Desulfomonile tiedjei DSM 6799: one gene and its partners. The protein of the gene in region 1 interacts with the protein of each later gene in a pairwise test. Links are inferred from orthologs where the notes say so. Each region holds a gene or a part of one and is shown on either strand. Other genes may lie near its edges. The genes, in order: DESTI_RS05470, btsR and sfsA.

Region 1 (6,881 bases):
CTCTGGCGGATCTCGAACAAAAAGACGCGGGCGAAATACCGGTTGAGGAAGTCAACACCGAAGAGTTCGGCGAGGCCGGTTGTGTCGATATCGAAGGCGAGACAGTATGCTTCTACTACGCTCTGACGAAGCTCGTTTATCAAAAACCTTCGGATATCATACGAACACTCAACTGCGTGTTCAATCTCAAGTGTGGGGACGCCGGCCCCCGGCCTGGTACCGTAGCGGCTCTCGAAACGGACCGCGCAGAAAAGATGAAGCCGTTCCTCAAGCAAATCGAAGATCAGGGCAGATCTCTCTACGGTAGAGAGGGACGGGAATTGATGGAACGTGCGAGCCGCATGATAAGCGAGCAGCAGACTGCTGAAGCTCAAGCGAGAACTGCGGAAGCCATCCAGCGGGGGCCAAGGGTAGGTGTTGCAGCGCCCGGCGCAGCTCCCATGGATCCACGACTCGCGCAGATTATTGTCAACAGCATGATGTGGGCTGATGACACGAACCGTACCATCTTCATCAAAGACACTGCAGAACGTCTTGCTCAGATCAAGAAGATGATTTACTCCATGGACAAACCATTGCCGCAGGTCCTTATCGAGAGCCGAGTAGTAGTGGCATCCAAAGGTTGGACACGAGGCGTGGGTATCACCTGGGGTGGTAGAAATGCCCAAAGCGGTCCCTTGACCAATAACAGGAAATCATTCTGGGGCATTGCCGGTGGCGGCGCAACAGCAGCGAGCCCTACCACAGGGGTAACGTCTCCGGCGCAGCCTGAAGGAACTCCTGCTACCTCTGCATTCGCTGTCAACCTTCCGGTCTCAGCCGGTCAAGGCGCACTGGACCTGCAGTTCGGATTCCTGTCAGGAAACTACGCGACGGACCTCAACTCTATCATTAATATCGGGGAACTTAACCGACAGGCCAAGACGATCTCCAGACCCAAAGTTCAGGTGCTGGACGGCAAAGAAGCCAAAATCACAATCGGTAGCAACATAGCCTACCCCGGACTCTTTGAAGTGACCTGGGTGAAAGCGGCTCTGGAACTCACGGTCAAACCTCTGATCTATGCAGATGGAAGAGTCCAGATGGACATAAAGATTACGGATGATGCTCCTGGAGCGGTATTGAACGGGTTCACGTCGATCGATACCCGGGCCGCCAATACGGTCATGATAGTAAAAGATGGCGATACGGCCGTAATCGGCGGAATAAATCGAACAATCTCCAGCTCCACACGAGAGGGTTGGCCTGGACTCATGAATGTGCCGGTAATCAACTACCTCTTCTCAAACAGGAACAAAGACAAGTCAGGTGACGACCTGTTGGTCTTCATAACCCCCACCATTGTGAAGCGCCCGCCGCTTGCATCCTGATTGCACCTAATGCCATCACTCCAGGCTTCTCTTCCTTCGGGGAGAGAGGCCTTTTCTTTTCTCCCATCTTACCGTCGGAGCCTTGCTCATCTTTCGTCCCGGAGGAACGCACGAAGAAAGGCTATAGCGATTGCCAAAGATTCTGACGTTTATCCCGCTTGTGAATTACAGGATATTGGTAGGGGCCGGCGTCCCTGTCGGTCCATTCTATCGATATCATTGATCATATTGAAGATGTGTCGGCACGGAGGCACGGCACCCACTAATACTCTTTTTCTGAATCAAACATTAGTTTTGACACTTACCTATATACTTTTGAGAATCATGCATGAAGGGAGGCTTCTTACAAATAGTCAGCTCTACATTTTGCTTTCATTACGAATCGTGCAATTGCGAAGCTCATTCATTCGGGCGAGCATTTGCGCCAGTGCTTGCTTTTGGGCCAAGAATCGGTTCGATCAACACTTCCAGAGATTGCACCGTAGGCAATGTTTGTTCCCACGAGTGGGTGAGCTCGTCTCCCTGGACAACGAGTTCTTCAGCGAGTTTTTTTGCCGCCGCAGCAGCACGCGCAAGTCTCAGAGATGACTCTCTGTCCCCGGAATCGCCTGAAACTGCGATCAGTACATTGGCATGCTGCAATACGGCATCCCACATTTGTTTCGTCCGTTTCCTGTGTGTCTGATCTGCGGTATTGCATGGAAGCACCTGAGTCGCGGAAATTGCTTTCACCACGGCAAGCCTGACTTCCTGCAACTTTCTGTGTATGTCACTTTCATACGATCCCGCATTACGGTAAGGGGAGGGGCTATCGGGGCTGAGGATTTCCAGGAGCTGGGTCGAACGTTTATCGTACGCTCTCCTCAATCGCCGAAAATCGTCCATAGCCTTCAAATCCCGATTGATTATGTCCTGCAGTTTGTGGAAAGCAACTGAAATCTTTGCAAAAGCACTCTTCTGATCGTCATTGCCGATTTGCTTTTCGATAGCTTTCAGGTAGGCGTTCAGGGCCTCATTGTTCTCACGGATCTGCTGGACAAGCACCAGATCCCCGGAATCCAGGTAAGCACTCAGAAGCAAAGGGATAGACTGCACACCGATCTGGAATGAATGAACAAGGTGATCCAGAGGATAAGGCTTGCCATCCGAATCCTCAGCACGCCCGTCAAGAGCAAAAAGGCTGAGTGACATGGCAGTCCCCCATGCAAAAACGACCAGGAGCGTGGAAACCACAAGACCGAATAGGAACTTTTTCATGGGATTCTCCGGCTAGAAAAAATCGGCAATCAGGGTGAGGGAGTAGTCATCAGAAACAGGCAAAACGATCGGCCCGACAACAGCTCGTTCCGAGATCGTCATCCGGACAGGGTTTCACTAACATGCACATATTTGCTTCGTATTAGACGAAGCACCTCACCCCTCAAGATAGGCTTCGCGGCAAGATTCAAGCCACGGCAGAATCAGCCAATTTTTCTCGAAATTCTTCGATGACGGAGACGAAATCGTCTTCTTCAGCTTTTGTACCGATCTTGGGAACGACCGCGCTTCCGGAAATTCCCAGTGCTGACAGACGCTTCCGTTCTTTATGCACAATCTTCTTTTTGTCCGACAAAGAATCCTTCATTTCCGACCTGAAAGCTGCTCTGAATTCCTTCAGAATCGGTGCCTTATGCGGAGCAAGCAATTCCATCACTTCCGTATACTTGAGGACCTCCTCCTTACGCCGCAAATCTTCAACGAGAAGATTCCATAAATTTCGCCGAATCAGCTTCCGATCGGACTCCGGCTCCTGGTTCAAAGCAGCAAGTGCTTCGTCGCGGATTGCGATGTCATCAAGGAGTTTGAGTTTGTAGCCTTTTGCCTTTTTTAGCATTTCTTCACGGCGAATGTCTTCGCGTTCTTCCGCAGACAGAGACATTCCCTTGGTTCTCGCCATAATGAGATCGATAGTACTTGGAATTTCGCTCAATTTTCACCTGCAGCATGTCTGGTAAGGTTTATTCGCGGATTTGACCTTCACCCAAGACGATAAATTTGGTCGTCGTCAGATCTTCAACTCCCATGGGGCCGTAGGAATGGATCTTCGTGGTGCTGATGCCGATTTCCGCTCCGAGCCCATACACATATCCGTCACTCATCCTGGTGGCTGCGTTCACGATGACCGAGGACGAATTCACTTCTTTCAAGAATTTCTGAGCCGCCTCATAATCCCTGGTTACGATGGATTCTGTGTGCAAAGACCCATATTTGGCGATGTGCGAGATAGCCGCGTCGATACTGTCCACTACTTTGACAGCAAGGATCAGATCGAGATATTCAGCGTACCAGTCATCTTCAGTGGCTACTTTCATTGAGTTCACGATAGCCCGGGCTCCATCGCATCCACGCAGCTCCACGCCTGCCGCTCCAAGGGAATCCGCTGCAACGGGAAGGAATCGTGCGGCAATGTCTTTGTGGACGAGCAGAGTTTCCAGAGCATTGCAGACTCCGGGACGTTGCGCTTTGGAATTGACCGTCAGCTTAACGGCCATTTCCAGGTCCGCTTCCTTGTCCACGTACAGATGGCAGACTCCTTTGTAATGCTTGATAACCGGAATCCTGGAATTGGCCGCCACAAAGCGGATCAGTTCCTCTCCTCCTCGCGGAATGATGAGATCGATAAGCTCCTCGAGCTTAAGCATGTGAAGGATGGCATCTCGATCGGTCGTGGGCAGAAGATTTACGACATCTTCATTGACACCGTTTTCTTTCAGAGTTTCCTTGAACAGATTCACAATGGCCTGATTCGATCGATGAGCTTCCGACCCACCCCTGAGGATCACGGCATTTCCCGCTTTGAGGCACAGGGCGCCGGCATCGGCGGTAACATTCGGCCTGGATTCGTAGATGATTCCGATAACTCCCAGGGGAATGCGCATTCTGCCGACTCGCATTCCATTGGGCCTTGTCCACATTCTCACCACTTCTCCCACCGGGTCGGGAAATGCAGCTATTTCTTCAAGGCCCGCAGCAGTCTGCTCGATCACCTTGTCGGATAACGTGAGCCGGTCGATCATTGCCGCGGAAATTCCCTTGTCCTTTGCTGCTCTTACATCTTCTGCATTCTGCTGCTGAAGCTCGCGGCGCTTCTCGCGCAATTTGGCCGCCAGTTCTCTCAGGATTTTTTCTTTAACGCTCATGGGAAGTATCGCTGCTTCTCGGGCAGCGTCATGGGTGAGCGTAGCGATACGAAGCACTTGTTCTTCTAATGACATGGTAACTCCAGGTTGGGAGAGATTTGCCGGAGTTCTCGAGATGTGCCGCAACGCAGAACTATGGAACGGCTTAGGAATCCGGTCCTCTCGTATCCGAACCGCTCAAGCAATGCCGCGGCTGGATGACATCTGAAAGAATCTAGCACCGGATGTCTTCCTGCGTCAATCCCTGAAGAAAATCACAGCCGAATCTCTCGGGTACACTGTTTTGCCGAAGAAGTGAACGTCGGTCCGAAAAGCAAGTACGTATTAGAGGAACGAGAGCGTATATTCTGCCGACATCGTCCAATGTGCGATACGCGATACTCAATAGATTCTGTTTGTCTATGCAACAACAAATTTGATCATATAGTTGAGTCCAAGATCGGTCAGCCCTATCTTCTCGTAGCCGAAAGGCGCTATTGAGATGTCGATATCCTCCGACGCCAGCCGGATGTGCTCTGGTGGTCCCCAATACCAGTGTTCCTTCTTGCACTCGACAATTGCCACACGACCATGCGGTCTTAGAACACGGCGAACCTCCGAGAACAACATATTCTTGCTTCTGGCGACATTAGGAATATGGAGGACAGTCGCTATGAGGCAGACGTCGATGCAGTCGTCCTGTATGGGAAGAGGCGCGGTGATGTCAGTCGCGATAGCCTTGATATTTCGCAGTCCCTGGGCATTAGCCTCCTTGCTCAGGTCGACAATCAGATCCGCGTCTTTGTCCAGCGCGTATACGGTTCCCGACTCCCCGACGATCTTCGAGGCATGGACGGAATACTCTCCTGTACCGCATCCTACATCAAGAAACCAATCACCTTCTTTGAGAGCGAGTTCACGAAAAACACGATCCGGATCATGCGTCCAGAAGCTGCTCGGATGGCGATGTCTAGGTTCCTGCCGTCCATGATGTCGTCGATGATCGCATCCAGGTTTCTCGCTCATGTTGTTCACGTTTTTTGCACTGCCGAAACACTGACGCGGTTCCCGGCCGGAAAGGGTTGCTGTCCGCGGCACGCTGACATCATGACTTTTGTTTCTTCCTAGCCGCCAAAATCAGGTTGATTTCTTCTTGGCTTGTGCTTCCTACCACGAAATCCGCGAATCCTGCGATGCTCAAGGCTGATTCGAGATCGACTCGCGAGATAAAATGGCTGGTCCCTAACACGAGGTACGAGATTAAGTTGACGATGGATCTGTAATTCCTGGCTGCCTCGCTCTCAGGATTCATGTGGTTGGAGACGAACCAGCCTCCTGGCTTGAGACACGTAGCGATTTTCTCAAGCACGCTTCCAAGATCATCCATAAACACATGAAGAACCTCAGAAGTTAACACCAGGTCAAAAGCCTTTTCCGGCAAATCATCTGTGCGCATGTCAGCGGCCAATACCGACAGTCTTTCCCCGTAACCCGCTTCGCGGCACAGGTCCTCGATAGCAGGTGTGACATTGGGGAGGTCCACAATTACAGCGGTCATATGCGGGTTACGATCCAGCAGCGCCATCGTGTAACGACCATGGTTGCCGCCGATATCACACATTGAACGCATGTCCATAAAGCCGGGTAGAGCAACGATGAACTCAGTTGCGTTCTGAAGCGACCCTCGCATGGCATATTGGAGCATACCTTGAAGAGAGGCGGGGGATGCAAATTTCTCGGTGAAGTGATTTCGGACTCTGCCGGGCTTGCTCAGGAGAGAAGGCATTTCACGCACAACAAAGTCGCAAGTTCCCTGGTGAAGTTCGAGTACCTGTCCCTGATAAAAAGGTGAGTTCGTCACGAGAAACTCGGACGCCAGTGCCGTATTTTGATACAGAGCTTCTCTCTTGACAATCAGACCTGTGATTTCGAGTACATTCAGGAGCGCTTCCGTGGCTGACTCTGATGTCTTCATGGAAGCTGATATTTCCTGAATGGTCCGCGGCATCTCCAATGCATCGAATAGCCTCATCCGAACTGATTCCAAGATCGCTTTGGATATGACCGATCCCATAAAGAACGCTTCTATCGATTCAAAGCTATGTTTCGGTTTCAACATTTGCATAGCATCCTCCGTTGTGGTGTTTGTTCGGGCACACGTGGGTCCCTGATAGAATGTTAGGCCTCTCAGAGGCGCCTACCGGCGAATTCTGAAAAATGTGCTATATAGCACGGGTACAACAACGAGAGTCAGTATTGTTGCGAAAGTTAAGCCTCCCATAATGGTCGCTGCCATGGGAGCGAAGAAAGGATCCCACAACAGCGGAGTCATCCCAAGTACCGTGGAGAACGC
Region 2 (7,027 bases), 110 kb from region 1 along the record:
AGATGGTTTCTTCTGAAAATGATATCCCCTTCGTCGGCTACGGAGCCATGCTGGCCGAAGGATTTGTGGCGATCATGGCGCTGGTCGCGGCATGCGTGCTTGTTCCCGCCGACTACTTTGCCATCAACGCTGCTCCGGCTGTCTATGCAAAACTTGGTATGACGCCGGTGCATTTGCCCGATCTGGGTGCGGCCGTTGGCGAGCAGCTTCAGGGACGACCCGGTGGAGCGGTTTCGCTTGCGGTTGGCATGGCATACATCTTTTCCTCTATTCCGTACATGCAGGGATTGATGGGATATTGGTATCACTTCGCAATCATGTTTGAGGCAGTGTTCATCCTTACTGCGGTGGACACGGGGACACGTGTAGGCAGGTACCTGCTCCAGGAGATGATTGGAAAAGTAATTCCTAAGTTCCAGGAAAAGAAATGGATTCCCGGGATCATCGCCACGAGTTTTCTGTTCACCTTTGCATGGGGATACCTCGTGTACACTGGGGACATTTCAACAATTTGGCCGCTATTCGGTATGAGCAACCAACTTCTCGCCACCTGCGGCTTGATCGTGGGCACCACCATGATTATTACCATGGGCCGCAAAAAGTATGCATGGATAACGGCTGCGCCGGGACTATTTATGGTACCGGTAACCATGACCGCAGGGTATCTCAACATTGTGGACAACTTCCTGCCCAAGGGTTTGTGGCTGCTCGTTACCTTGTCCGTTATTCTCATGGTGCTCATGGGGCTGGTGTTCATAGAGGCATTCAAGAAGTGGTACGATCTGCTGAGTATTGAAACTCCGTCAATAGGAGCTGAAGAGGCTGGTTTGGCGGAAGAAATCGGTCCCAAATAGTCTTGATACTTACACTGAAGGGGGGGAATTCCCGGGAGACTTTTAGTCAAGAGCCGTCTCCCGGGATCCTCTGCTTCCACCAAGAATGGCTTTTCTCATATCGAGAACGACACTTGCCAGAACAAGGGGCTCCTGATATCCTTGAAAGGCGAATATTTCAGGTGTGTTGAGAGTGGACAATTCATAAAAATATTCCTTTCCGAAAGAGCACGCGATTACGGGCATATCGTTAAGGGGCGACAGCACAATCGTAACGAGCCATCAGGTTTCGTGACCCCGGAGACAGGTTCATGATTCTCTTTTTCTCATTGCTGAAGACAATGTCCGTGTTCCTGGTAGTGGGGTACGTGTACTGCAAATCACCGTGGTTCAGGCCTCTAACAGGCGAACAGTTGACGCTCCGGGATAAGATTCATCTGTACTTCTTCTTTTCTTCGCTTTCCATCCTGGGATCGTACCTCGGGCATCCCATTCAGGATGCTCTAGCCAATACTCGAGCCATCGGTCCTGTTTTAGCCGGTTTGATAGGCGGTCCGGTGCTCGGCACTGCAGTGGGGTTTACCGGAGGACTGCACCGATTCACATTGGGCGGCTTCACGGCCTTGTCGTGCGGCTTGTCCACCACGGTCGAAGGGTGCATTGGGGGTCTGATTCATCTCTGGTTATTTCGGCGGCAACGGTCTGAAGGAATGTTCAGCCCCGCAATTGCGTTAGTCACCACAGCAGGGGCGGAAGTGGTGCAGATGATCATTATCCTTTTGGTGTCCCGCCCATTCGCCGATGCTCTGGCGCTTGTGAAAGTAATCGCTTTTCCGATGATCTTCACCAGCTCCCTGGGATGTGCGCTTTTCATGAGCATTATCCGCGACCAGAGAAATATGCACGACAAAACTGCTGCCATATTTTCAGCACACGCGCTCAAAATCGCCGAGCGTACGCTCAATATTCTTCGAAGCGGTTTTAACCGGAATACAGCCCGCGACCTGGCTCGAATTATCCAGGAAGAGACCAATGTCAGCGCAGTGGCAATTACGGATCGGGACAGTGTTCTTGCTTTTACCGGTATGGGAGCGGATCATCACCGGGTGGGAGACCCGATTTCGTCGGACTTGACCAAACGGGTCATTGCGGGGAATACCGTTATTTATGCCGATGGGATCAGAGATCAGTTTCGATGTTCGGTTTCGCCTACCTGTCCGCTCAATTCAGCGCTCGTTCTGCCACTTACTATAGACGATGAAGTAATCGGGACGATCAAGCTGTACGAGTCGGGGGATAAACGATTCCTTTTCATGAACCGTTCTTTGGGAGAAGGTATTGCTCGTCTGTTATCGAACCAGCTTCTGCTTTCGCGTTATGAAGAGCAGAAAAATCTGTTGATGATGGCTGAACTCAAGCTCCTCCATGCACAGGTCAATCCGCATTTTCTGTTCAATGCCATTAATACCATAGTCGCGATCGTTCGCACCGATGCGGACCGTGCAAGGGAATTGCTTATTCAGCTTGCGAATTTCTTCAGACAGAATCTCAAGCGCAACACCGGGCTCTCGACTCTCGAAGAAGAGCTGGCTCATGTCAATTCCTACCTGGAAATAGAAAAAGCCCGGTTCGAAGGTCGGTTCCGAGTGGAGACTGATGTGGATCCGACGCTGCTTGCTCTAAAAATACCGACATTCACGCTGCAACCTCTCATAGAAAACGCCATCAAACACGGCATCTCACACATGTTGGAACCTGGAGTCGCACGCATTCGGGCTCAACATGACAATAACGTGGCTCTCATAGAGATCGAGGACAACGCCGGAATGTTCTGCGAAAACGGGAATCACGACGGTCTAGGGATAAGAATCGTGGACCGGCGGTTGAAGTCCTTTATGGGACCGCACTGCGGAGCTATTGTGAGCTGCACTCCCCACGAGTTCACCCGCGTGTCGATACGTATTCCGCTCCAGGATAATCAGGTATGATCCGAGCCATTGTCGTGGATGATGAACTCCATGCGCGAGAGGAACTCAATGCCTTGCTCACCCAGACGCACGCATTCGAAGTGGTCGGCATGTGCGCTCACGCGGTGGAAGCGCTCCAGGCAATCAAGCGAGACCGTCCTGATGTTATGTTCCTGGATATTCGAATGCCCGGCCTATCAGGATTCGAGATGCTGAGCATGATCGATGAAGAGATCATGCCCATCGTGGTATTCGTTACTGCTTACGATGAATATGCGCTTAAGGCTTTCGATGAAAATGCAGTGGATTACCTGCTCAAACCGGTGGAAGCCGAGCGCCTGCAAAAGACGGTTCAGAAGCTGCGCAAAATGGTGCGGGAACCCGCGCGGCCGCCCTACCCTGTTGTACCTATCACCAGAATCCCCTGTGTGCTGTCACAGCGTATCAAGCTCATCGCACTGCAGGATGTGGAGTGCATACGTTCCGATATTGCCGGAGTCTACGTGATCACCGGTGCAGGTGAATTCTTCACGGAACTCACCTTAAAAATCCTGGAGGAGCGTACCGGCATGATCCGCTGCCACAAACAATTTCTCGTGAATATGGATCGTGCGGACGAAATTTTGCTACAGGAAAACCAGTCAGCGCAAATCCGCATGCAATCGGGGCGAATGGTTCCGGTGAGTCGACGCTTCTTCAAGAAACTGAAAGATACATTCGGATTCTGAGCGGTTTCCCACGGTTTTCAGTCAGCAGAGTAATGTTGCGCATGGGCGCTAACTCATACCATTTGGCGCTTATGAACCCATTTGGCCGGCACGGAGGCCGACCGCTACCGGCTCATGGCAGGGGTCCGGCGTTCCCCTGGATCTATCGACTTCATTAGTATTGCCTGTTGGTCTGATGACAGGCTGCCAAATGACCGCCGGTGATCGTCAAATCAACATGAGTATTCTGGACTTGGAGAGGATGTGGTGAACGAAGTGAACCGTATCTTTCGTGGTGTCATAATAGCAAATGTCAGAATTCTTGTCTGATTGCGAAAAGCGCTTTATCGAAAACCGGTAGGTGCCGTGCCTCCGTGCCGGCACATTTTTCAAACAAATCACCAGTTCGGCTGGCAGAGACGCCGGGCCCCCCGTTCTTATAAGGGTAGGGTGTTCAAAAGGTGATAAATTATGTCAACTGCTCTAAAATCTAGAGCTACTTCTTGACCATTGTTTTCGGTATAGATATAGAAAACCGAACCTCTCTCTGATGCAGTTGAACGGCAAAACCTCAACCATGGAGTGAGAAATGCCCATGAAAAAGAAATCCGTCGAAAAACGCATTTATCAGCTCAAGATTACGCTTCGAGGCATCAGACCCCCTATATGGAGACGGATTCAGGTCCGTAGCGACACAAGTCTCTATCTACTCCATCACATCCTTCAAACGGTTATGGGATGGGATAGAGCACATCTCCATGAATTTTTCGTCTTTGGAGATTCCTATGGGGATTCGAAATTCATGGAAGGAGAAGTGCTAGAGGAAAAAAACGTGACTTTGGGTCAGTTGATTACCGGCGAAAAAGAAAGATTCCGCTACCTGTACGATTTTGGCGACTCTTGGGAGCACGAAATTGTTGTGGAGAAAATTCTGCCGATGGAAAGCGAAATCCGGTATCCCGTCTGCATTAAGGGTAAACGTGCTTGCCCCCCGGAGGATTGCGGCGGTGCACCGGGATACGAGAACCTTTTGGAAGTTCTCAAAGATCCATCCGACCCTGAATATGAGGATGTGCTGGATTGGGTGTCGAGCGATTTTGATCCGGAGGAGTTTAACCTGGAACTAATAAATAAGATACTCGCAAGGACTTGAGATGAAAGCCTTCACCAAAAATTATAAAGGCTGAGTCCCCTCGCCAAGAATGTCGAGATAGTCCTTGTATACGTATATTCTTTCCCTGGCTTTACCTGTAATTTCTTTCACGACTCCGATTTCTCCCAGCCTCTTCAGGGCTGATGTGACGGTCGGTTGAGAGATTCCGATCTCCGCCGCGGCTCTGGGAATCTCCAACACAGGGTTTCTCTGAAGATAGGTGTGGATTCGCGCGACGTTTCCGGCTGCCTGTCCCATCTTCTCAATACGTATCCGGTCATTAACAAACAGATGTGTAATCCGCTGCGCGGTTCTTACTGCTTGCTCCGAGGTTTCTATCACTCCTTCCAGAAAGAAGGTTACCCAGGCTTCCCAATCCCCCTCGACGCGAACCCTCTGCAACAAATGGTAGTAGGTGTCTCGATTCTCTTTGAAATAGAGGCTCACGTAAAGAAGAGGTTCGGACAAAGCGCCCTCGACACAGAGGAGAAACGTTATCAAAAGTCTCCCCAGACGTCCGTTACCATCGAGAAAAGGATGAATCGTTTCAAATTGGACGTGGGTCAGTGCTGCCTTAAGAAGCAGAGGGGTCCGAACAGGCTGATCGTGAAGAAATTTCTCCAGGTCTCCCATACAACGCATCACTTCTTCCGGCGGAGGCGGAACAAACAATGCATTACTCGGACGAGTGCCCCCGATCCAATTTTGTGATCTTCTGAATTCACCGGGTGTTCGGGTGCTACCTCGTCCTTTAGAGAGGAGTATCTCATGAATTTCACGTATTAATCTCAACGAAAGAGGAAATCCGCCTCTCAGTCGTTCCAACCCGTGATTGAGAGCCGCTACGTACTGCGATACTTCTTGCACGTCATGTATAGGAACTCCGGGTGCTTTATCATATTCGTGCAGGAGGAGGTCGGATAATGAAGATTGAGTCCCTTCGATTTGAGAGGACAAGACTGCTTCTTTTCGGATATAGAAATAAAGAAAAAGGGAAGAATCCGGGAGAAGAAGCGTGAGAGCATCCAAACGTCCCACTGCTCGGTTGGCTTTCTCCAAGAGATCCAGATCAATCTCTACTGGCGGCTCCGGCGGGAGAGCAAACGGGATAAATGCTTCGAAATCTTCAGAGGCTGTGGTTTGACGAACGAGTTTTCCTTGCGGGCCACGATTCATGGCTCAATTCCGTTATTAAAGAGGTCTTTAATAAAGTCTCGTGCTATTAAAACATGGCCCCTCATTTTTTAATAGCAAAATCGACTGCCTCTGAATCTTATCTGCAAGCCATATTCAGTCGACAACCGTGTGCTCTGGAGAGCATCGCGTAGTATCCCAAAAATGAAACTCTCTCTCAGTTCATCAGTGTTCAACCTGTATCCGTGACACAGGCCTGATTCCATAAATTGGTTCACAGAAACTCGGAGACGATTTCTGCTGCGGTCGGTCCTGTCCGGGTCGGTTCGAGAGATCGTCTCAAATCCGAGAAACCGCGGGCCATTGCTGCGCAAAGGGACGGTTCGGTTCTGAATCGCCTGAGCCATGCGGCCATATTTGGCGCAGTAGCATGATCCTGGAGCAATTCAGGTACGAAGAGCGGTCTTCGGCATTCCTGACAGGGCACGTGAAATCCTGCATCGAGCATGAACTTGATCGGCCCTTTTCCTTCCTTTTCCTGCTGAATTGCCAGAACATTGGCAATGGCTACATGCAGATCCTTATCCATGAGTAAGGGTTTGAGAATCCTTGTGGCAAACCACCAGCTCAGGGAATCCAACTCGTACGCGACGATATGCGGCATTCCGGCCAGTGCTGCCTGAAGCGTCGCTGTTCCTGAAGTCACGAGACCGCAGTCGGCAGCAGCCATGAGCGTTGAAGCTTCGGTTCGGTGCACGTGAATCTGGGAGGAATACTTCGTCAGGATTCGATCTACCAACTCCGAAAGATGAGGACCGGCCAGAGGAAGCACGAAGGCGGTATCATGGAACTCCCTGGTAAATGAATCGGCTGCCTCACACATCTTGGGAAGCATACGGATAATCTCTGCCGGACGGCTTCCCGGGACCAGTGCAACCGTGTACTTATCAGGATCGAGGTTCAACCCGGAACGGACGACAGCTCTGCCCAGATTTTCGGGAATATCGTTCACCATGGTATGCCCGACAAAGTAGGCCTGTAAACCTGCCCTGCGGTAGAGCTTCTCTTCAAAAGGAAACAGCGTCATCATGCGGTTCACGCGGTTCGCCAGTTTGCGTGTCCTGCCTTTACGCCATGCCCACACCTGGGGGCTGATGTAATAACACACAGGAATCCCTGCTCTTTTTGCAAACAGACAGAGCCGGATATTCACATCGGGATAGTCTACCGGGA
Region 3 (7,001 bases), 2.9 Mb from region 1 along the record:
TTGCCATTTCGGCAAAAGAGAAAGAACTTAAGAGCCAGGGAGTTGATGTGGTCGGTTTTGGAGCCGGAGAACCGGATTTTCCTACACCCATACACATCAGGGAGGCTGCAAAGCGTTCCCTGGACCGCGGAGAAACGTTTTACACTCCCGTGGGCGGGATTCCGGAACTCAAGAAGGCGGTATGTCACAGATTTTCCGAGGATTACGGTCTGGAATACAAGCCGGCGGATATCGTGGTCTCCTGCGGAGCCAAGCATACCCTGTACAATATATTTCAGGCTTTGGTCGACCAGGGCGACGAAGTACTGGTAAACGCTCCGTACTGGGTGTCGTATCCGGAAATGGTCGCTTTGGCAGGAGGGACGGCAGTAATCGTACCGAGTGAGGAAAGCGATCGGTTTGTGCCTCGCTTATCGGAAATCGAAAAACGGATTACCGGGAACACAAAAGCGATACTTCTCAATTCTCCTTCGAACCCCACAGGGGTGGTGTACCCCCGGGAAATCCTTGAAGGAATAGCAGCGTTGGCGGAAAAGCACGATCTTCTGGTCATCTCCGATGAGATTTATGACAAGCTGATCTACAGCGGGAATTCGGCTGTTTCGTTTGCTTCATTGCCCGGAATGAAAGAGAGAACCGTACTGGTGAACGGCGTATCCAAGTCGTACGCAATGACGGGATTCCGTATCGGCTACATGGCATCCCTGAATTCTGCACTGGTAAGGTCAGTTACGGACATTCAGAGCCAATCCACCTCCAACCCCAACAATACCGCGCAGGCTGCGGCAGTTGAGGCTCTTATGGGGCCGCAGGAGGAAGTGGGGCGTATGAGGGCAGTATTTCATGCCCGGAGAGATCTCTTCATGAGAGAGCTTGGGCAGATCCCCGGATTGAGTGCCGTGACACCCGATGGCGCCCTTTATGTATTCGTGAATGTGTCCAGCTTCTATGGAAAAAGAGGTATTCAGAATTCGATGGATTTCTCGAGTTTCCTCTTGGAACAGTATCATTTGGCTTGCGTTCCGGGCGGTCCTTTCGGTTCGGAAGATCACATCCGTCTTTCCTTCTGCACGTCGGAAGAAAAAATACAAAAGGGCCTGGAACGGCTCCGCAAAGCGTGTGAAGATCTGGGATGACAGCGAACCGACCGCTTATTCTGTTAACCAATGACGATGGCATTCATGCAGAGGGAATCAGATACCTCACAATTGCCATGGAACACGTAGGAGAGTATTGGGTAGTGGCCCCGGAAGCCGAGCAAAGTGCCGTGGGCCACTCCATTACGCTGTACGATCCGATCAAGGCTCACGAGATCTCCAAGAACGGATCATTCTACGGGTATGGGATAAGCGGAACTCCCGCGGATTCGGTGAAATTGGCAATACATTCGTTGTTGCCGCGAGTACCGGATCTGGTGATTTCGGGGATCAACAACGGTGCCAATGTAGGCATAAACGTTTTGTATTCAGGGACTGTTTCTGCGGCAACTGAAGCGGCAATTCTCGGGGTACCGGCCATGGCGGTATCCCTTGCACAGAAGAAGAATCCGCCGTTTCAATGGGTGGTGCCTCACGTTGAAAGGCTCGCCCTCTGGCTGCTCAAGTTCGGACTTCCCCCGGGAGTCGCCCTGAACGTTAATATCCCGGCTATTCCGCCTGAAGCGCTGAGAGGATATAAACTGACACGACAGCGTCTCGCAAAAATGCGTGAATCCTTTGAAGAAAGAGAAGATCCCAGAGGCAACCGTTATTATTGGCTCTCGGGAGAGGTCCCCATCGAAGAATCGGACGATTCTCTGGATGCAACTGCACTCAACGATGGCTTTGTTTCGATAACTCCACTGTTTTACGATCTTACCGCGCATTCTCACCTGCAGGATTTGGCGACGGCTCTAAAGAATTTGACATGACCGTACTTTCCGCGACAGAGCAGCAAGAAATAGAGCTGATTCTCGGGCATGCCTTCAACAATAACGGGCATCTCCTGGCCGCACTCACAAGGCGCAGCTTTTGGCATGAGAACCGCGGATTCTGTATCCGCCACAACGAACGTCTCGAATTTCTCGGCGACGCGGTACTCGGGCTTGTGATAGCCGAGATCCTGTACAGAGAATTCCCCAAGGCAGAAGAGGGCGAGCTTCAGAAAAAGCGGGCAAGCCTCGTGAATCGTGCAGCTTTGGCTCAACTCATGAGAAGACTGAACCTCGCACCGTTCATCAGAATGGGCCGTGGTGACGAATTGTCAGGATGCCGCGATAGAGACTCCATCCTAGCTGACACTCTTGAAGCGCTGATAGCTGCAGTCTTTCTGGACGGCGGATTCACAAAAGCTTCAGACATGATCAAGCAGCACTTCTATCCTCTCATAAAACGGTGTTCCACACGCGACGGTGTCGACGACTGCAAGAGCGCTCTTCAGGAAAAGGCTCAGGCAGTCATGGGCGTCACTCCCACGTACGAAGTCATAGATCAATGGGGCGAAGAACATCAGAAGACCTTTTCCGTGGCAGTATTCCTGGGAAACCATATGGCTGGGCTGGGAACAGGCAGGAATAAGAGAGAAGCCGCGCAAAATGCTGCGAGAGAAGCCCTGGACCGTCTTGAAAATGGAGAAGACACCTGTTGTGAAGAAAGCCCCCCATGTGAATAGGTTTTTGCGAAAACTCCCTCCCGAGATTCTCTTGGAACGACAACTTTGTTTCCCGATTTCTTTCATTCCAGAGTAGGATGCGGTGAACGCGCGATCCGCGCGGGTGAACCGCATCAGTCGAGGTATTTCTCGACCGATGCGATTCGCTGCGCTCATCACATCCTACGTGAGCTATGGCAGTTGCCAAAATTAGTCTCGATTGAAGATTAGGAATATTGGTGGGTGCCGTGCCTCCGTGCCGGCACATATTCAATTCAAAACTCTCATTTTGTGCGCCCACTTATGAAATACTTCACAATTTCTCCAGCGAATACTCCTGAGCATCACGGGCTTCCCTGGCCGAAGTTGATCAAAGGGACTCTGATAAAACGCTACAAGCGTTTCATGGCAGACGTTCTCTTAAGTTCGTCCGGTGAGATCGTGACAGCGCATTGTCCGAATTCCGGCAGCATGAAGACGTGCTGCGACCCCGGACGACCCGTGTACATATCGGAAAGCTCCAATCCTGCAAGACGTCTCCGCTACACCTGGGAACTGATAGAAATGCCAACGTCTTTGGTAGGTGTGAATACGTCGGTCCCGAACAGGCTCGTCAAAGAGTCTGTCCTGAACGGAGTCATTCCCGAATTTCGCGAGTACGAGACAGTCCGAGCCGAAGTGCCTTGCGGAAGCGATTCCAGGCTGGATCTTATGCTGGAGCGTCTGAATAACCGTTGCTTCATCGAAATCAAGAACTGCACATTAATCGAAGGAACAACCGCTTGTTTTCCCGATGCAATTACTGCTCGAGGTCTGAAGCATCTGGTGATGCTCCAGGAACTGGTCGGTTCCGGTGATAGAGCGGTAATCTTCTTTCTCGTGCAGCGTTCGGATGCAACTGAATTTAAACCCGCGGATCATATCGACCCGCAGTACGGTCGCGAGTTGAGATCGGCAATAGCAAACGGAGTAGAAGTATTCTGTTATGACGTAACAATTTCGCTCGCAAACATTGCATTAAACAAACGTATTCCTGTAGTTTTGTGAATAGTAATAAAGCGTTCCACTTCACATAAAAAGCACAATCCTTTATGCTCAATTTAAGGTGATTTGCCGATTGCATTTTTCTTGCTGTCGTGAACCTTTCACCTTGCGAGCGGCGCAGTGGCCCGTGAGGCGAGATGGTTCACGTGGGACGATCACCGAATAGAAAACAGAAGATCAGGGGGAGGTCATGCAAGACCAGTTTACGAGGCGTGAATTAATGGTGGGGGCAGGTGCTGCTGCTGCCACGGGGATTCTTTCCCACATGTTGACATCCGAAGCTCTTGCTCAGCCAAAACACCCGGGAGATCAGCCGTTCGTTCATACGTTGCCACCGCTGCCGTATCCGGAAAACGCTCTTGAGCCCGTAATTGATGCAGAGACGGTAAAGATTCATCATGACAAACATTTTGCAGGCTACGTGAAGGGACTGAACACCGCTCTGGAGAAACTGGACAAGGCCAGAAAAGAAGGAAATTTTGAGCACATAAAAGCACTATCGCGCGATCTCGCATTTAACGGGTCGGGTGTTGTGCTCCATTGGATCTATTTTTCTACATTGGGCCCAAAAGCGGGTGGCAAGCCTACCGGAAAATTGGCCGAAGCTATAGACAGGGATTTCGGATCGTACGATACGTTCTGGAAACAATTTGCTCAGGCCTCGAAAGATGTCGAGGCGTCAGGCTGGGGTGTTCTTGCATGGGAACCTTTCAGCAAACGATTAGTCATTCTTCAGGCGGAAAAGCACCAAAATCTGACGAGCTGGGGATCTATGCCGCTTATGGTCTGCGACGTCTGGGAACATGCATACTATCTCAAATACCAGAATCGTAGAGCCGAATATGTGGACGCCTTTCCCCAGATCATTGACTGGAAAAAAGTGGAAGAACGCTTTTCAAAGTATGCTGTATAACAAAGAGGCATGCCACAACATGAGTTATAGTACATCCAATTGAACAAATATCACGTACACGGAGGACATATTTTTGTCCTCCTCCTTACCGTATAATACCATTTCGCAGTTATGCACATAAGATAGCTCAGGCTGGGGTGTCCTGAGCGGAGTGATCAGACGGCTTTGCGTCGTCCGGAGCGAAGGATATCTCCAGCCTCCCAGATTATGAGAAGAAAACCGAATAAGTATAAGTCCTTTCTATCCAGAAGGACTTTATAGGCCCACCGGCATGTCGTAAGGATGCGGACGGCCTTTGCCCGTCTCGACAAATTCCTTGAGGCTAAGCAGGAAAAGCACCCAGTGCATCGAGGACTGAGGGAACACTTTGGCATCCTCGCGCCATCTTGAGTGTCGAAGGTGAAGAAACGTTTTGTCGCCCTCTCGGAAGATTTTCCATTCGATTTCGGTGTCCACCCAATCAGGATCGCTCCGCTCAGTTGCACGCCATCGCACGAGTTCATCAACCTTCAGAGTGGTTACAACCATCTCCTTTAAGAATTTCCCATAAAACCAGAATTCCAATTTCTTCCCGACGGCAGATTCTCCTCGCGTCTCGATGGTCCACCAATGCGCAAGCTTTTTCACATCGGTTAACGCTTGGTAAAGCTCGCCTGGGGAAGCTTTGATGATAATTTCATGCCAGATTTCACGATATGCCATTGAAAACACCCTCTTTGGTTCACACTCAATAATAGTAAACGAGTTCCCCGAACCATCCGCCGAGAACTACTTCAACTTCTGAACGAACCGGCACCATATTGAACAAAATGCCATTTTTGAACTCAATTGAGGTACGGCGATATCCTGTCCGCAATGCAATTGTTCCCAGAGTGGTTTCCGGAGCTTTCAATCCACCCGCTATTTCCCAATCGATTACCTCAGTGCCTGTAACAGGCCATCGTGCTCTCGCTTCTGCAGTGGCAGAAAGTCCGTACGTATCATAATCGGGGGTGAATACTGCATGAAACCCGAGTGTCATTGCAGACGGTCCCGTCACCTGGAATCCACCTCCCACGGTTCCCCCAACCGCAAGAGAAGGGCTGTACGCGTCGAAATCCATATTCAAGCCAATCCTGGACCTGCCCCATCGGAGAGGGTCAAAGTCCCATCCAAACCGCAATCCGGAGTAATCGAATCGGGCGTCGCCGGTGGTTCCCAGATCCGGGAATACCGCCGTGCCCGCGTAACTGCGCATGTTGTAATGCATTCTGCCTGAGAATGGTCCTACTTGCAGTCTGAGCATTGTGTCGACAAACACTGCGCCTCTGGGCATGTTCCAATCTTGCATGAAATCGAATGACCGGGTCGGATTCGTGAGAATGTCAGTTCTCCCTTTCAGAAGGTTGGACCAGATGATGGTTACTTTGGTTTCTCCTTCAATAGAGGGAAAAGAGAAGATAGGAGAACAGGGATTCTCCGTATCGGAAAATACTTGGGCTGCACCCGTGGCTGCTTGAATCACACAAAAAATGCATATGGCAGCCGACAATAAACAATTCCATTGAGGCTTACGCATTCGGCATGCCCTCTCGATACAGTTAATTTTATAATATGTTAAGTGAATTACATAATTATGTCAATGTCCTACTTTTTCAGTTAATCATCCTAAGTGATACCGTTTGCATTCAGAAGAGCAGTATTGCGGAGGACCTCCTTTTAGGAATGTCCTCCCGATCGTACTTCTTTACACGTGCTTCTACTGCTATATGACTTCATTACGTCTCAAACTATCGATCTCCACCGCAGTGTACCCGAGTTCTGAAAGAATCTCGTCTGTGTGCTGCCCGAATTCAGGAGCAGGGAGCCTGCACGACGCGGGGGTGTCGCTGAAATCCCATGGAAATCCGACCATCTTGGTTTTCCCGTGCTCGGGATGGTTCATGTACACGAAATAGTCGTTGGCCAATGCCTGGGGATCGCAGGTCACTTCCTGGGGAGTCTGCACGGGCGTGCAAATGCACCCGGCTTGATTGAGGAGTGCCAGCCATTCATGTCTCGGCTTCAAAGCGAATCTCTCGTCGAAAATAGCCACCAGAGCAGCCGCATTCTTGCTCCGTGCTTCTATGGAGTTGAATCTGGGATCGTCTGTGAGCTCTTCCAGGCTCAAAGCCTGGCAAACCTTCGGCCAATACCGTTCTGGCTGGAGGTGAGCAATGGCAATCCATCGATCGTCCTGACAACGATAGTGGTTGTATATCGGATTTCCGGCTTCTGCTCGTACTTCTCGGGAAAATTCCATATCAAGCATGGATGGAGCGGCCATAATAAGCCCGAGAGTGGCGATGACACTCCCCATGAGAGAAGTGTCCACCACTTGGCCTCTACCGGTTTTCTCTCTGGCATACAGTGCGGCAGTGACTCCCCAGGCACAGGC

What was found.
Region 2: the proteins of DESTI_RS05470 (region 1) and btsR interact in binary tests that used the Escherichia coli proteins (3 or more experiments, as listed by UniProt). The link is inferred for Desulfomonile tiedjei DSM 6799 from one-to-one orthologs.
Region 3: the proteins of DESTI_RS05470 (region 1) and sfsA interact in binary tests that used the Escherichia coli proteins (3 or more experiments, as listed by UniProt). The link is inferred for Desulfomonile tiedjei DSM 6799 from one-to-one orthologs.

Annotation. Positions count from the first base shown.
Region 1 is NC_018025.1:1,308,816-1,315,696, forward strand. What follows is about bases 2,497-5,349. They hold DESTI_RS05470 (glutamate-5-semialdehyde dehydrogenase), read right to left. Parts: upstream 4,625-5,349; coding sequence 3,368-4,624; downstream 2,497-3,367. Other genes in these bases: DESTI_RS05460 (hypothetical protein), read right to left, coding at 2,497-2,627; DESTI_RS05465 (hypothetical protein), read right to left, coding at 2,815-3,339; DESTI_RS05475 (methyltransferase domain-containing protein), read right to left, coding at 4,949-5,349. Outside these bases: DESTI_RS05455 (type IV pilus secretin family protein), read left to right, coding at 1-1,370; more of DESTI_RS05460, read right to left, coding at 1,770-2,496; more of DESTI_RS05475, read right to left, coding at 5,350-5,554; DESTI_RS05480 (class I SAM-dependent methyltransferase), read right to left, coding at 5,634-6,653; DESTI_RS05485 (efflux RND transporter permease subunit), read right to left, coding at 6,726-6,881. UniProt on the Escherichia coli protein: Catalyzes the NADPH-dependent reduction of L-glutamate 5-phosphate into L-glutamate 5-semialdehyde and phosphate. The product spontaneously undergoes cyclization to form 1-pyrroline-5-carboxylate.
Region 2 is NC_018025.1:1,417,343-1,424,369, reverse strand. The notes cover bases 1,674-4,672. They hold btsR (two-component system response regulator BtsR), read left to right. Parts: upstream 1,674-2,817; coding sequence 2,818-3,528; downstream 3,529-4,672. Other genes in these bases: DESTI_RS05955 (plasmid pRiA4b ORF-3 family protein), read left to right, coding at 4,103-4,660; DESTI_RS05965 (sensor histidine kinase), read left to right, coding at 1,674-2,821. In the rest of the region: DESTI_RS05975 (carbon starvation CstA family protein), read left to right, coding at 1-854; more of DESTI_RS05965, read left to right, coding at 1,145-1,673; DESTI_RS05950 (Fic family protein), read right to left, coding at 4,682-5,836; lpxB (lipid-A-disaccharide synthase), read right to left, coding at 6,069-7,027. UniProt on the Escherichia coli protein: Member of the two-component regulatory system BtsS/BtsR, which is part of a nutrient-sensing regulatory network composed of BtsS/BtsR, the low-affinity pyruvate signaling system YpdA/YpdB and their respective target proteins, BtsT and YhjX.
Region 3 is NC_018025.1:4,247,836-4,254,836, reverse strand. Bases 1,831-4,803 are described here. They hold sfsA (DNA/RNA nuclease SfsA), read left to right. Parts: upstream 1,831-2,931; coding sequence 2,932-3,675; downstream 3,676-4,803. Other genes in these bases: DESTI_RS18030 (superoxide dismutase), read left to right, coding at 3,863-4,585; rnc (ribonuclease III), read left to right, coding at 1,906-2,649; surE (5'/3'-nucleotidase SurE), read left to right, coding at 1,831-1,909. Outside these bases: DESTI_RS18050 (pyridoxal phosphate-dependent aminotransferase), read left to right, coding at 1-1,136; more of surE, read left to right, coding at 1,133-1,830; DESTI_RS18025 (SRPBCC family protein), read right to left, coding at 4,841-5,287; DESTI_RS18020 (hypothetical protein), read right to left, coding at 5,313-6,143; DESTI_RS18015 (CaiB/BaiF CoA transferase family protein), read right to left, coding at 6,330-7,001. UniProt on the Escherichia coli protein: Binds to DNA non-specifically. Could be a regulatory factor involved in maltose metabolism.